Regions from separate parts of the Kosakonia pseudosacchari genome, predicted to be linked through region 1. Evidence: predicted binding sites of a transcription regulator. Region 1 holds the regulator's gene; each other region holds the start of a gene.
What was found. The regulator Fur, encoded in region 1, represses iron uptake genes when iron is present. The targets are predictions, from matches to a motif close to ATAATAATGAGAACNACTATCAA.
Positions count from the first base shown of each region.

Region 2: zupT (zinc transporter ZupT) is a predicted target of Fur. The motif match lies at 2,500-2,522, and genes of this name have one in related genera.
Region 3: fes (enterochelin esterase) is a predicted target of Fur. The motif match lies at 1,466-1,488, and genes of this name have one in related genera.
Region 4: IP581_RS19490 (TonB-dependent siderophore receptor) is a predicted target of Fur. The motif match lies at 2,476-2,498, and genes of this name have one in related genera.

Region 1 covers NZ_CP063425.1:1,423,112-1,427,027, forward strand. Annotated here, with positions in the region: gene IP581_RS06585 (beta-N-acetylhexosaminidase) at 1-1,352, shown strand, start outside; gene fur (ferric iron uptake transcriptional regulator) at 1,472-1,918, opposite strand; gene fldA (flavodoxin FldA) at 2,212-2,742, opposite strand; gene ybfE (LexA regulated protein) at 2,906-3,187, opposite strand; gene ybfF (esterase) at 3,318-3,916, opposite strand, start outside.
Region 2 covers NZ_CP063425.1:4,188,257-4,192,172, forward strand. Annotated here, with positions in the region: gene IP581_RS19750 (TRAP transporter small permease) at 1-200, opposite strand, end outside; gene IP581_RS19755 (TRAP transporter substrate-binding protein) at 263-1,240, opposite strand; gene ygiD (4,5-DOPA-extradiol-dioxygenase) at 1,551-2,339, opposite strand; gene zupT (zinc transporter ZupT) at 2,536-3,312, shown strand; gene IP581_RS19770 (hypothetical protein) at 3,339-3,512, opposite strand; gene ribB (3,4-dihydroxy-2-butanone-4-phosphate synthase) at 3,757-3,916, opposite strand, start outside.
Region 3 covers NZ_CP063425.1:1,292,152-1,296,067, reverse strand. Annotated here, with positions in the region: gene IP581_RS05985 (MbtH family protein) at 1-167, opposite strand, end outside; gene fes (enterochelin esterase) at 196-1,407, opposite strand; gene IP581_RS05975 (TonB-dependent siderophore receptor) at 1,660-3,916, shown strand, end outside.
Region 4 covers NZ_CP063425.1:4,131,188-4,135,103, forward strand. Annotated here, with positions in the region: gene IP581_RS19475 (ABC transporter permease) at 1-653, opposite strand, end outside; gene IP581_RS19480 (iron ABC transporter substrate-binding protein) at 675-1,691, opposite strand; gene IP581_RS19485 (hypothetical protein) at 2,033-2,260, shown strand; gene IP581_RS19490 (TonB-dependent siderophore receptor) at 2,573-3,916, shown strand, end outside.

The DNA of each region.
Region 1 (3,916 bases):
CGCGACAAATCGAAGTGATCCCGGAAATCGATATGCCAGCTCATGCGCGTGCCGCGGTAATCTCTATGGAAGCGCGGTATGAGCGCCTGATGAAAGAGGGCAAAGAGAAAGAGGCGAACCAGTACCGTTTACTGGATCCGACGGATACCTCCAACACCACCGGTGTGCAGTTCTATAACCGCACCGGCTATCTCAATCCGTGCCTCGATTCGTCGCGTAACTTTGTAGACAAAGTGATTGGCGAAATCCAGCAGATGCATAAAGAAGCCGGACTGCCGCTGAATACCTGGCATTTTGGTGGCGACGAAGCGAAAAATATCTATCTGGGCGCCGGTTATACGGATCAGAAAAAACCGGAAGCGGGCAAAGGCATTATTGATCAGAGCAATCAGGATAAGCCGTGGGCGAAATCGCAAGCCTGCCAGGCGATGATCAAAGAGGGCAAAGTTGCCGACGTTGAACATCTCTCCAGCTATTTTGGCGTTGAGGTCAGCAAGCTGGTGAAAGCGCACGGCATTGACACGATGCAGGCGTGGCAGGACGGTTTGAAAGATGCCAAAGATGCGTCGGTGTTCGCCACCGATCATGTCAACGTGAACTTCTGGGACACGCTCTACTGGGGCGGTTTTGACTCGGTAAATGACTGGGCGAACAAAGGTTTCCGCGTGGTGGTCTCTAACCCGGATTACGTTTATCTCGACTTCCCGAATGAGGTCAACCCGGCCGAAAGCGGTTACTATTGGGGCACGCGTTTTAGCGATGAACGTAAGATATTCAGCTTCGCCCCGGACAATATGCCGCAGAACGCAGAAACCTCGCTTGATCGCGATGGCACCCCGTTTAGCGCGAAGTCCGACAAACCGTGGCCGGGTGCGTATGGCCTTTCTGCGCAGCTGTGGAGCGAGGTGGTGCGCACCGATAATCAGATGGAGTACATGATCTATCCACGTATGATTTCGGTGGCGGAACGCGCATGGCACCGCGCGGGCTGGGAGCAGGATTACAAAGCCGGGCGTGAATACAAAGGCGGTGAGACACATCTGGTGGATGTGAAAGCGCTGGAAAGGGACTGGCAACGCTTTGCTAATCTGTTAGGCCATCGTGAACTGGCGAAACTGGACAAAGCGGGCGTGCACTATCGCTTGCCTGTGCCGGGCGCTCGCGTGGTCGGTGGAAAACTGGAAGCCAATACCAGTTTCCCGGGCATGGTGGTTGAGTTCTCAACCGACGGCGGCAAAAACTGGCAGCGCTACGACGATAAAGCGCGTCCGCAGGTGAGCGGGGAAGTGCAGGTGCGCACCGCCAGCCCGGACGGTAAACGCTTTAGCCGTGTCGACAGCGTAAAAGCGTAATGTGATGTGGTGATTAAACCCGGCGGCGCGAGCTTGCCGGGTTTTTCTTTTTTGCCGTTATCGTTATTGCAGATAAAAAAAAGCCAACCGTCAGGCTGGCTTTTAGGTTTTAAACGCTATTATTTCGCGTCGTGCGCGTGTTCATCTTCGCGGCAGTCACCTTCGGCGCAGTGGCCGTAAAGGTAAAGACTGTGGTTAGTCAGGCGAATACCGTGTTTCGCGGCGATTTCACGCTGACGCGCTTCAATGGAGTCATCACTGAATTCAATCACCTTGCCGCAATCGAGGCAGATCAGGTGATCGTGGTGATGTTGTTGAGTCAGTTCAAAAACGGACTTGCCGCCTTCGAAGTTATGACGGGTCACAATCCCGGCGTCATCAAACTGGTTCAGTACACGGTAAACCGTTGCCAGCCCGATCTCTTCGCCCATGTCGATCAGTCGTTTGTATAAATCTTCCGCACTGACATGATGGTTATCCGGTTCCTGAAGCACTTCAAGGATTTTTAACCGAGGAAGCGTGACTTTCAGGCCGGCCTTCTTTAATGCGGTATTGTTGTCAGTCATGCGGAATCTGTCCTGTTGCTATACGATTCACTTCCTTAGCGGAAGTTATAAGGAATGCACCTGGGGTAATGCGTCTCATTATAGAACTGCCATGGCTGGATGAAAACTGCAAGCCCTCAAGTAAAGTAAGCTTATAAAACGTGGTGTCGCCAGCAAAGTCCTTTACGGCGGCACCCAGTTTAGCAGGGCTTATTGTACAGCGATGGAGAAAAAAGTTAAAAATTTGTAGCAATTATTTCCATTGCTTTTATCTATTAATACGGCGTAACCCACAGATTACGCCGTAAAAAAACTCAGGCATTAAGGATATCGTCCAGGTGCAACTCTTCGCGAACCTGTTTTACCCATTTTTGAACGCGTTCGGAAGTCAGCTCGGGTTGACGGTCTTCGTCAATCGCCAGGCCAACGAAGTGGTCATCGTCCGCCAGACCTTTAGAGGCTTCAAAATGGTAGCCCGCGGTTGGCCAGTGACCAACGATGGTCGCGCCGCGCGGTTCGATGATATCGCGAATGGTGCCCAGCGCATCGCAGAAATACTCCGCGTAATCTTCCTGGTCGCCACAGCCGAACAGCGCAACTAATTTACCGTTAAAGTCGATCTCTTCCAGCGTCGGGAAAAAGTCATCCCAGTCGCACTGCGCTTCACCATAGTACCAGGTAGGAATGCCGAGCAACAGAATGTCATACCCTTCGATATCTTCTTTGCTGCTCTTGGCAATGTCATGTACGTCGGCAACATCTTTACCAAGCTGACTCTGAATCATTTTCGCGATGTTTTCGGTGTTGCCGGTGTCGCTGCCGAAGAAAATACCTGTAATTGCCATGAGTAAAATAACCTCTTGAAACTTAATGAGTATGGTGGTGGCGCTACGCCCACAGATAAGGGCAATCATAGCAGAACAGGGAAGCACGCGGAAACTGCTATCGCGTCGGACTGCACTGTATGACACATGAAAGTGTTATTTCGACGATGTTTCGGAGGATTCGCTAGCCGCGCAATGCCTTCAGCTGCGCCAGCAGCATCTCTTCGATAAGCTCGCTGCGGCTCATATCTCGCGCTTCTGCCAGCTCGTTTAACGCATCGACGGCTTCCACGTTGAGTTTTAATTCGACACGCTTAAGCCCACGAACTTTATCGCGTTTTAGCTGATTGCGTTTGTTGATGCGCAACTGTTCATCGCGCGAGAGCGGGTTTGTCTTCGGCCGTCCCGGGCGACGCTCATTCGCGAACAGGTCTAGTGTCGTACGGTCCGTTTGTTCTTTAGCCATGATCTAAATACTACGGGAAAAACAAGCAATCGGGCGGCGCGCCCGGGCTGAATAGCGCGCCATCATACATCAGCACAACGGACACGCCAACGACCGGGCGCGTTGAAACGACCAGTCGCCGCCTTTTTAATCAATTTGTCTTTTCAGCGAGATAGCGACGAATAGCACGCAAAACCGCGTCGGGTTTCTCGGCATGTACCCAATGGCCGGCACCGGCAATGACATGCGCCCGCGCCTGCGGGAACTGCGCCAGCAGCGCGTCACGGTACGCTTCAGTGACATAAGGGGAGTTTCCGCCGCGAACAAACAGGGCCGGTTTATGCCATGCAGGAACCGTTTCCCAGCCGACAATATGCGGATACTGCTCCCATAACACCGGCACATTGAAACGCCATGCGCCGTCGACAAAGGATTTCAGCAGGAACTGAATGACACCTTCTTCATTTATATGTTCGCGCATCAGAGCGGCGGCTTGCTGGCGAGTGGATGCCCCGGCATCGTTCACCGCATTGATGGCGGCAAAAATTTCGTCATGGCGGCGCACCTGGTAATCCACAGGCGCAATATCAATCGCCACCAGTTGATCAATACGCTCCGGCGCAAGCGCTGTTAACGCCATCACGGCTTTACCGCCCATGGAGTGGCCAATAAAGGTCGCTTTGTCGAGTTGATGAGCGTTCAGCGTATCCAGCAGATCCTGCGCCATGGCCGGGTAGTTCATTTCTGAAG
Region 2 (3,916 bases), 2.1 Mb from region 1:
CTCACGGCGGCGCCAATAAAGGTAAAGGTCACCATGCAGATAATCGCGACCGGCTCCGGCCACGATAACGCGCTGTTCATGACATAGCGGGCGAAAATGCCCACCGGAATAATCGCCACCATAATTAACAGCGCCAGACCAGCAATCCACATCGATATCCGGTACAGAATATCCATCAACAACGAATAGCGTTCAGCCATAGCAGTTTTCCCGGTGAAAGTTGCAAATGGGCAGGAGATAAAACAAGCCTGCCCGGCAAAAGTTATTGCACTTGTTGAATACGGGTAATCAGCTCCTGATGCGCTTTGCCGTATTTATCGCGCACCGGTTGGGTCGCTTCAAAAAACGCTTTGGTATCGATGTCATGGAATTGCACGCCGCCCGTTTTCATCGCTTCCAGCGATTTTTCGTTATAGGTTTTCCACAATTCGCGCTGCTCAGCTTGAGCCTCTTTCGCCAGTTTGAGAATTAATTCCTGATCCTCTTTTTTCAGCTTGTCCCATTTGGCTTTTGAGAACAAAAACAGCTCGGGAATAATAAAGTGCTTACTCCAGGTATAATTTTTGACGACCGGTAAATAGTTATGCGCGACGAATGTGGGCGGGTTATTTTCGGTGCCATCAATTACGCCGGTTTGCATTCCGCTGAACACTTCGCTGACCCCCATCGCCACTGAGTTAGCGCCCATCGCTTTCAGCGTATCGAGCGCAATGGGGCTGCCCTGCACGCGGATTTTCATGCCTTTAAGATCTTCCGGCTTAGTGACTGGCGCTTTGGTGATCAGGTTACGCGTTCCGGCGTCCATCCAGCCCAGGAAGATCAGCCGCGATTTACTGCTTTCCGACAGGCGATTACCAATTTCCTGGCCAATCATGCCATCCAGAACTTTATGCATATGGTCTTCATCGCGAAAAATATAAGGCAGCGTAAAGACGTTGATCTCCGGTAATATCGCCGCGACTGGCGTCATCGAGACACGAATAATATCAATGGCACCAATTTGTGCCTGTTCAATGACTTGCTTCTCGTCGCCTAATACGCCGCCTGGAAAGGTCTTAATATCCAGCCGACCATCTGTCGCCTTGCTGAGTTTTTCACCCATATGTTTTACCGCCACCACATTCGGGTAGTCGGCGGGATGAACATCGGCAGCGCGAAAGGTTTGGGCGACAGAGGCGTGGGAGATAAACAGCAGAGCGGAACTAATACAGACTTTTTGTAAGGTTTTCGCTGAGTTCATATTTCCGTGTCTCCAGAGGGTTTAATTTTTAGGCGCAAAAGACCGACCGCGAACAGAATGTTCGTGGCATTACACCGGATTGTTTTTATGGGTATGTCTGAAAACCAGACACTCTGAAGCGTAGTCACTCAGGTGGGTTATTGCGACGATGATGTTCACAAAAAGAGCCGAAATTCAGCACGGCGTTTCATTTTTGTAGCGAAGCTCTTTTTATTTTCAAAAAAACCGTATTTCAGGTGCTTTTTTTTGCGATCCTCCTCGAAGTTTTCTATTTTCAGGCGAAAAAAATGGCGCATAACGCGCCATTCATTTAGCCAACCTGGACCGAAAGCATACTGAGCGATCCCATCTCGATACCCTCGACCGGTATCGACACCGGTTCCTTGCCATCCCATGCGCCAAGCACATACAGCAGAGGCAGGAAGTGATCCGGCGTCGGGTTAGAGAGCGAACCGCCTTCATGCTCAAGATAATTGACTAACGGATGCTGCTCGGCTGGCCCCTGCCAGGTCAGGTTCTCTTTCACATAATCATTGAACGCCGTTGCCCACGGATAAGGGGTATTTTCGCCATGCCAGCGCGCGGTACGCAGGTTATGTACCACGTTACCGCTGGCAACTAGCATGATGCCTTCATCGCGAAGCACCGCCAGCTTGCGGCCCATTTCGAAGTGCCATGCCGCCGGTTTGGTGCTGTCGATACTGAGCTGCACCATCGGAATATCCGCGTTCGGGTACATTTTGATCAACACGCCCCATGAACCGTGGTCAAAACCCCAGGCTTCTTTATCCAGCGTTACTGGCACAGGCGAGAGCAACTCCACCAAACGCTGAGCCAGCTCTGGCGAGCCAGGTGCCGGATAATGCGTGTCGTACAACGCCTGCGGAAAACCGCCAAAATCATGGATAGTTTTTGGCGCTTCCATGGCGGTTACGCCGGTTCCGCGAGTAAACCAGTGCGCGGATACCACCACAATCGCTTTCGGGCGTGGCAGCGTCTCGCCCAGAGCGCGCCAGGCGCGGGTATAAACGTTATCTTCCAGCACATTCATTGGGCTGCCGTGGCCCAAAAACAGTGCGGGCATGCGAGGTGCTGACATGGTGATATCCTTACTGAGTGTGTCTATTTGATAAACGTAGATTACGCTTTTTCGGTAGGTGAAGAACTCAGATAACCGTGATGAAGATCATCAGTAATTTTGAATGTAAGGAATGCGTAAAGCCAGCCAACCCGTCTCGCTTTTCGTGCAACAAAAACGTAGATTAATGAGAATGATTATCATAAAGGAGCAACCTATGTCAGTACCTTTGATTCTGACCATCCTGGCAGGCGCGGCGACGTTTATTGGCGCGCTTCTTGGTGTTATCGGCCAGAAGCCCTCAAACCGCGTACTGGCGTTTTCGCTCGGTTTTGCCGCCGGGATCATGCTGCTTATCTCGCTGATGGAGATGTTGCCCGCCGCACTGGCAACGGAAAATATGTCGCCTATGCTCGGCTATGGCATGTTTGTCGTCGGCTTGCTGGGCTATTTCGCGCTGGATCGCATGTTACCGCACGCCCATCCGCAAGATTTAATGCAGGGCACACAGCAAACTTTTCCGCGCGGTATTCGCCGTACCGCCATTTTGCTGACGCTCGGTATCAGCCTGCATAACTTTCCGGAAGGGATCGCCACTTACGTTACCGCCAGCAATGATCTGGAGCTCGGTTTTGGCATTGCCTTCGCGGTCGCGTTACACAATATTCCTGAAGGGCTGGCGGTCGCCGGGCCGGTGTATGCGGCAACCGGGTCAAAACGCAGTGCGGTATTCTGGGCGGGCATCTCGGGTATGGCGGAAATCCTTGGCGGCGTGCTGGCGTGGCTGATTCTGGGAAGCCTGGTCTCGCCGGTAGTGATGGCGGCGATTATGGCGGCGGTTGCCGGGATCATGGTGGCGCTGTCGGTTGATGAATTAATGCCGCTGGCAAAAGAGATCGATCCGAATAACAACCCGAGCTACGGCGTACTGTGCGGCATGTCGGTGATGGGGTTAAGCCTGGTGGCGCTACAGGCAATGGGATTTGGCGGTTAAATAAGGTGATTGCGGGCAGCGGTGTTTTAATCGCCCTGCCCAACGCGCCGCAGTTTTTTCACCTCATCAAGCACGCGTAAATAACCTTTATAAATCGCTTCGCGATCGTGACGGCAGGCTTTGCAATTACGTTTAAGCACGTGGATATAGCCAACAACCAGCACAACAATAGCCACAATCCAATACCAGGAAATAAACACATTGCCTCCGTCATATATTCGGCAAAAATTGCTTCACAAATGAATCACAAAGCCACTTAATTTGAACGAGTTAGAAAAATCTCAAGTCCGTTTTAATACTCGCCGCAGCGCTTACCACTTTATAAGTAGAACAGCAGATTTTCAATGCGTGCTGACCAGAAGCGCGCCAAACTTTGACGCAGAACAGGCAAAAAAAATCCGCAGCTAAAAGCTGCGGATTTTTATGAATAAGGCGAACGATTAATTAACTGGCTTTGCGCTCATGTTCCTGGCGATAAGCCACCAGGTCTTCAATTGTCACTACTGCCATATTGTGCTGTTTCGCAAAGGCGATGCATTCCGGCGCGCGCGCCATCGAACCATCGTCATTGGTTAATTCACACAGCACACCCGCCGGTTTGAAG
Region 3 (3,916 bases), 130 kb from region 1:
TTTGCCGCCAGCCAGGTGTCGCACGCACCCTGCGGTTGTGGCTCGCAGACAACATTCCAGCCATCGGGAAGCGCGCACTGCGCAGGCCACAGGCTGAACTGCCGCCGGGTATTTTGCAGAATATAAAATTGCCCTTGCGGGTTATCGAAAGGGTTGGTGAATTCCATAGCAAACTCCTGTCGTGAAAAGGCGCGATTAACAAGCGCGGGTAAGCGGCTGCCAGAGGGTGATAAGCCCGGAGGTCAACCCGCCGCGCCAGCAAAGCGCATCGTGTCCGCCGTCAACCTGACGCCAGAAAACCGACTGCTGTGTGCGTTGTAACAGGGGAAAAAGCGCCTCGTTGGCGCGAAAAATAAGCGGTTCGCGAACGCCCGCCTCCAGCACAATGCGCAGGCTCTGCGGGTGCAACTCACCGTTTTTAAGTTGTTCGATAATGATGCCGTCGCGCTCGCCGCCGCGATGCGGCCACCAGAATGATCCAGACTGGCTCAACACACAGCCAAACCGCTGCGGCCAGTGCAGTGCGGCATACAGTGACGACAGGCCGCCAAAACTCTGCCCGGCCACCACGGTGTGCTCCGCGTTGTCGCTGAACGGCGCAATGGCACGAACCTGCGGCAATAACTCATCTTGTACCGCCAGCCAGAAATCGGCATTGCACGGCAACTCCCGGCTGCGGTGGGCGTTATCAATCACATCGATCAGCACATACACCGCCTCCGGCAGTTGCCCGGCGCTGGTCAATGCAGCCAGCGCGGGCCATACCGGCATACTTTGCGCCCAAAACTGCCCGTCGAGCAGGATCGCCAGCGGCCGTTCGGCGCTCTCGCCGCTACCGGTGGTGTAGATCCAGACGCGCCGCGTAGTGTTGAGGAGTGTGCTGCGCCATTGCAGGCACTGCGGCGCATTGAACGGCGTCTGTGTTTCACGCCATCCTGGCTGCAACGGCGCATCGGGCATTTCCAGCGCTGAAACGGGATGCCCGCGCCCGCCGCGCCAGCTTTGCGCATTGAGCGGATCGGCAATCGCATGAGCTAACAACTTGCGCCAGCCTTCGCGCAGCGCAGTGCGATCCGGCGGCGTAGTGGTAAAAACGTCGGCGGAAAAATCGTCGCTGTTGTGCGAAGGAATGAAGCAATAACTGCCGCGCCAGCTGGCGGCAAGGGTGGTTTCCCAGTACCAGACATCGGTTCCGTCAATGCGACTCAGCGATTGCGGCGTCGATGTTTGATGGTGATCGGTCACGCCGGTAATGTAGATCCACACCCACCGCACGCGCGAGGTTGCTTCTGTCCCGGCGGGATCGCGCCACCAGAATGTGACCTCATAATTTCCCTGCGCATTTTTGACCCATTCGGGCCCCTGTTTTGACTCCCACCAGGCATCACTTCCCGTTGTTGACGTCACGGCTTTAACCTCAAATATGCTGTGGAAATTTTTGCTTGCAGATCAAAAAATATCGATAATATTATTGATAACTATTTTCATTTGCAATAGCGTATTGGCGCGCTGTGGGAAGCGCGTCTTTCACTTAAAACGGCCGCCGTGGGCGAATTTTCTCAGGACTGAGCGCCTCGCTCCGCGCTGGCTTCATTATGCCGCCTCCTCTCCCCTGGGAAAGGACTAGCGGGGATGCGGCGACGAAAAGCAGGAACAACAATGAATAACAAAATCAAATCCCTGGCCGTTCTGGTCAATCTGGGGATCTACGGCGTTGCTGTGCCAGCGTTCGCGGCCGAAACCCGCGCCGCCTCTGGCGAAGAGACGATTGTCGTCACGGCTGAGCAGCAAAACTTGCAGGCGCCGGGCGTTTCCACCATCACGGCCGACGAAATTCGTAAGAACCCGCCTTCCCGTGATGTCTCCGAAATTATCCGTACCATGCCGGGCGTGAACTTAACCGGTAACGCCACCAGCGGTCAGCGCGGGAACAACCGCCAGATCGACATTCGCGGCATGGGTCCGGAAAACACCCTGATTCTGGTGGATGGAAAACCCGTTACCAGCCGCAATTCCGTGCGGCTTGGCTGGCGCGGCGAGCGCGACAGCCGCGGTGACACCAACTGGGTGCCGCCGGAAATGATCGAGCGTATCGAAGTGATTCGCGGCCCGGCGGCGGCGCGTTACGGTAACGGCGCGGCAGGCGGCGTGGTGAATATCATCACCAAAAAAGAGAATACTGGCGAATGGCACGGTTCGTGGAATAGCTATTTCAACGCGCCGGAACACAAAGATGAAGGTTCAACCAAACGTACCAACTTCAGCCTGAGCGGCCCGCTCGGCGACGATGTTAGCTTCCGCCTGTATGGCAACCTCGCCAAAACCCAGGCCGATGCGCAGGACATCAACAAAGATCACCAGTCCGAACGTACCGGAACTTACGCCAACACTGTCGTTGCCGGACGTGAAGGCTCGATCAACAAAGACATTACCGGCGTCGTGCGCTGGGATTTTGCCCCAATGCAGGCCCTGGAGTTGCAGGCCGGCTACAGCCGCCAGGGCAACCTCTACGCGGGCGATACGCAGAACACCAACAACGACAGCAGCACCAATAACTATGTCAATGATAACTATGGCAAAGAGACCAACCGCCTTTATCGCCAGAACTATTCGGCAACCTGGACCGGCGGCTGGGATAACGGCGTCACCACCAACAACTGGGTACGCTATGAACACACCCGTAACTCGCGCATCCCGGAAGGGCTGGCGGGCGGTACGGAAGGTCTGTTCAACGCGCAAAAATTCTCCGATATCGACTACAGCGATCTGTTGCTGCACAGCGAAGCGAGCGTACCGTTTGAACTGCTGTTCAAGCAGAACCTGACGCTCGGCGCCGAGTGGGATCATCAGAGCATGAAAGATTACACCTCGAATACGCAGACCTTTATGGGCGGTAATATTCCCGGTTACAGCAGCACCGGCCGTAGCCCCTATTCCGATGCGGATATCTTCTCGGTGTTTGCCGAAGACAACATTGAGCTGACCGACAGCACCATGCTGACGCCTGCGTTGCGCTTCGACCACCACACCATCGTGGGCAACAACTGGAGCCCGTCGCTGAACTTGTCTCAGGGCCTGGGCGACGACTTCACCCTGAAAATGGGTATCGCCCGTGCTTATAAAGCACCGAGCCTGTACCAGACCAACCCGAACTACATTCTCTACAGCCGTGGTCAGGGTTGCTACGCGGTCACCGTGGATGCCAACGGCAGAGACATCGGCTGTTATCTGCAAGGCAACGACGATCTGAAAGCGGAAACCAGCATCAATAAAGAGATTGGTCTGGAGTTCAAACGTGACGGCTGGCTGGCTGGCGTGACCTGGTTCCGTAACGACTACCGCAATAAGATTGAGTCGGGCTATTCGCCGGTGGGACAAACCTCCATCACCAGCGGTAAGTCCACCCTGAACACCTATATCTACCAGTGGGATAACGTGCCGAAAGCGGTGGTGGAAGGGTTAGAAGGTGCGTTGAATGTGCCGGTAAGCGAGACGGTAAACTGGACCAACAATGTCACCTACATGCTGCAAAGCAAAAACAAAACCACCGGCGAACGTCTGTCGATCATTCCGGAATACACCTGGAACTCCACGCTGAGCTGGCAGGTTACCCAGGATGTTTCACTGCAATCGACCTTTACCTGGTACGGTAAACAGCAGCCGAAGAAATATGACTACAAAGGTAACCGCGTGACCGGTTCCGCCACCAACGAAGTGAGCCCGTACAGCATCGTTGGCCTGAGCGGCACCTGGGACGTGACCAAAAACGTCAGCCTGACGGGCGGTGTCAGCAACGTGTTCGATAAACGCCACTGGCGCGAAGGCAACGCGCAAACCACCGGCGGCGGCGCAAACTGGATGTACGGTGCAGGTGCTGCAACGTATAACGAGTCGGGCCGCACCTGGTACATGGGGG
Region 4 (3,916 bases), 2.2 Mb from region 1:
GTGGTGAAGGTATCGAAGCGGATCATCACAAACAGGCCATATTCCGCCAGCAAGTGCAGCGCCACCAATAACGCACCGCCACAAAGCGCCAGCCGAAGCTGGGGTAAGATCACGCGAAAGAAGATGCGCCACGGCGGGGTGCCAAGCGATGCTGCCACATCCTCAAGGCTGGGGTCGAGGCGGCGCAATACCGCCGCGACCGGCATATAAATAAACGGGAAATAGGCCAGCACGGCGATAAACACCGCCGCGGGTAGCCCGTGAAACGCGGGCAAAACGCTAACCCAGGCATAGCTTTGCACAAACGCCGGGATCGCCAGCGGCGCAACCGCCAGCACTGCCCATATGCGCCGCCCAGGCAGCGACGTCCTTTCGGTGAGCCACGCCAGCGACGTGCCAAGCGCGACGCTGGCGGGTACAGCGAGTGCAATGAGCCAGAAGGTGTTGACGAGCAACTCGCCCACACGCGGGCGAAAAATGAGCGCCTGTACCGTCGCCCAGCCGGTATCAATACCGACACCGATGACAAAACCAACGGGCAGTAAGGCAAGTACCGCGACAAAAAGGGCAAATACCACCAGCAGCCGCGAAGGGCGGTGCCGGGCGGCGTGGCTGGCCGTATTGCTTGCCGCCGGGAGACTCAAACTGGACATCAGGCACTCATTCCTGCGTGATTACAAAAGACCGGCTTCGGTCATTAACTCGCTGACTTTTTTGCTGTTAAGCGCGGAGGGTTCCACTTTCGGTGCGTCTAATTGCGCCAGCGGAACCAGTTTTTCGTTAGAAGCCGCACCAACGCCAACGGCATATTCAAACGCAGTATTGGTGCGCAGCATCTCCTGGCCCTGCTTGCCGGTTATCCACTTGATAAACGCCTGCGCCTGTTTCTGGTGTTTGCTGGAGGCTAAAACGCCGCCGCCAGAGATGCTGACAAACGCACCCGGATCCTGATGTTTAAAGTAGTGAAGCTGGGTATTTTTGCTGTTCTCGCCGGTTTTAGCCTGGTCGACAAAGTAGTAGTAGTGATAAATCACGCCGCCGTCGATTTGCCCGGCATTGACCGCTTTCATCACTGTGCTATTGCCTTTATAAGGCACAAAGTGGGTTTTCATCGCTTTCAGCCAGTCCAGCGTGGCTTTTTCGCCTTTCAGGGTCAGCATCGCGCTGACAATTGCCTGGAAGTCCGCGCCTGAAGGCGATGCCGCCCAGCGACCTTTCCATTCCGGTTTGGCTAAATCCATGATCGATGCAGGTAACTGCGAAGCGGAGAGTTTCGCCGGGTTATAGACAAAAACGGTGCTGCGCGCGGCAATGCCAATCCAGCGACCATGCGCCGGGCGGAACTGAGCCGGAACTTGTTTCAGCGTATCAGCATTAAGCGGCGCAAAAAGCCCGGCGTTGTCGACCAGCGTCATCGCCGGGGAGTTTTCCGTCAGAAACACATCCGCTGGCGAAACGTTGCCTTCCTGCACCAGCTGGTTACCCAGTTCCGTGTCGCCACCGTTACGCAGCGTGACGTTGATGCCGGTTTCTTTGGTGAATTCGTCGACCCAGGATTTTGTCAGATTTTCGTGCTGCGCGTTATAGACCACGATACCGTCGTTGTTACCAGCGGCGAACGCCGCAGGAGCAGCAAAAACTGAAGAGATGACCAGTGCAAGTGAACAGAGCGGCAAAAAGCGGTTCTTCATCATCATTCCTTTTAAATTATGTGTAATCGTCAGCACATACGAGCCGGGCTGGATTTTAATCGTAGTGGAAATGAAATGAGAATCAAAATTATTATCACACGATCGAGTTTGAAATTAAATATCATCAAAAATTAAAAAATGAATTAATCCACCATCCCGCAATTGCAAGATACGCTAAAGATTAAGACAACCTTAACATGAGGTTAAATGTTTCATATATTATCAATCCAGCGAATCAGACAACCGTGGCTATCTTTTCCGTGAATAACAAATTAACATCAGATTGAGTGGGTTTAATACCAAACATCGCAAAACAACCTGCACAGGTAAGACAAATAATTATGAAAAATAAAAAGATAGATACAATGGCAAAAGTGGCTATGCGCAGCAGGGGATTGTCTGTAAAAGAAAAGCGCGTGCGCTATCAGGGTAAGATATTTACCTTTAAATATGTTTCTGGCCATTATGAAATCTTTTTCGAAGACGAAAAAGTGGATGCCATCGCAACCGATAACATCAATCAGGCGATTGCGGACTTTAAAGAAAAACATAACAAAACGAAGCGCTAAACCCCGCTAAAATACCTTTTTATTTACCGTTCAAACTTCACGCAATAAATACCAGCAACCTTATTATACCGGGCGGTATTATTATCGAACCCGGTGCCCTCCCCGCACTTTGCCAGTTCAGTCACTCGCGCCAAAACCTTAAAAACTTCATGGAAATCACCGGGTTAATCCAACATTTTTTTACATAAAGCGTTTACTTGGTAACGATAATTCATATCATCTTGATAATCGCTATCAACAAATGGCGATACTGCTTGCGGCTCGGGAGGATCAGCGCCGCCGTACTTCTGTTAAATCAGGATCACCATAACAATGAAATCTCGTTATCTTTGGGCATTAAATCCTTGTTTATTGATGATGTTTTCCGTTAACGCCTCGGCGGAAGGTCAAAAAGAAGAGACGCTGGTGGTTGCCGCCAGCCGCGCAAACCACAGCGTTACGGATATGGCGCAAACCACCTGGGTCATTGAACAGGCTGACATTGAGCAGCAGGTTCAGGGCGGCAAAGAGTTAAAAGAGGTGCTGGCGCAGTTGATTCCCGGCATGGACGTCAGCAGCCAGGGACGCACCAATTACGGCATGAATTTGCGCGGCCGGTCAATGATGGTGATGGTCGACGGGGTACGCCTGAACTCATCCCGCAGCGACAGCCGTCAGCTTGATGCGATCGATCCGTTTAATATTGAGCGCATCGAAGTGATTTCCGGCGCGACATCACTGTACGGCGGCGGCAGCACCGGCGGTTTAATCAATATCGTCACCAAAAAAGGCCAGCCGGAAACCCAGGTTGAGTTCCAGACCGGCACAAAAAGCGGTTTTAACAGCCATAACGATCACGACGAGAACATCGCCGCGGCGGTCAGCGGCGGTAATGATAACGCTTCAGGGCGTCTTTCTGTGGCCTATCAGCGTTATGGCGGCTGGTATGACGGCAAAGGCAATGAAGTGATTATTGATAACACGCAAACCGGTTTGCAGTACTCAGACCGCCTGGATGTCATGGGCACCGGCACGCTGAATATCGACGATCATCAACAGTTGCAGCTCACTACGCAGTATTACAAAAGCCAGTCTGACGGTAAGCACGGCCTCTTCCTTGGCGAAAACTTCTCGGCAGTGCGCGGCGTCGGCAACGCGTACAACAAAAGTAACCTTGATTCCGACCGCATCCCCGGCACTGAACGCCACTTAATTAACCTGCAATACACCAACAGCGATTTCTGGGGCCAGGATTTACTGGCACAGATTTACTACCGTGACGAAAGCCTGACGTATTACCCCTTCCCGACGCTTTCCGGCGGCTCGGTGACCAGCATTGGCGCATCGCAGCAAAAAACCGATTTCTACGGCGGCAAACTGACTCTTAACAGCAAACCGCTGGAAGATCTGACATTAACCTGGGGCGTGGACGCCGAACATGAAACGTTCGATGCCAACCAGCAATTTTTCAATCTCAGCAACGCCGCCGCCAGCGGTGGGATGAAACTGGATAACGCTTATAACGTCGGGCGCTATCCCGGCTACAGCATCACGAACCTCGCGCCGTTCCTGCAAAGCAGCTATGACATTGCGGCCATCACCCTGAGCGGTGGCGTGCGCTACCAGTACACGGAAAACAGAGTCGACGACTTTGTGGGCTACGCGCAGCAGCAAGCC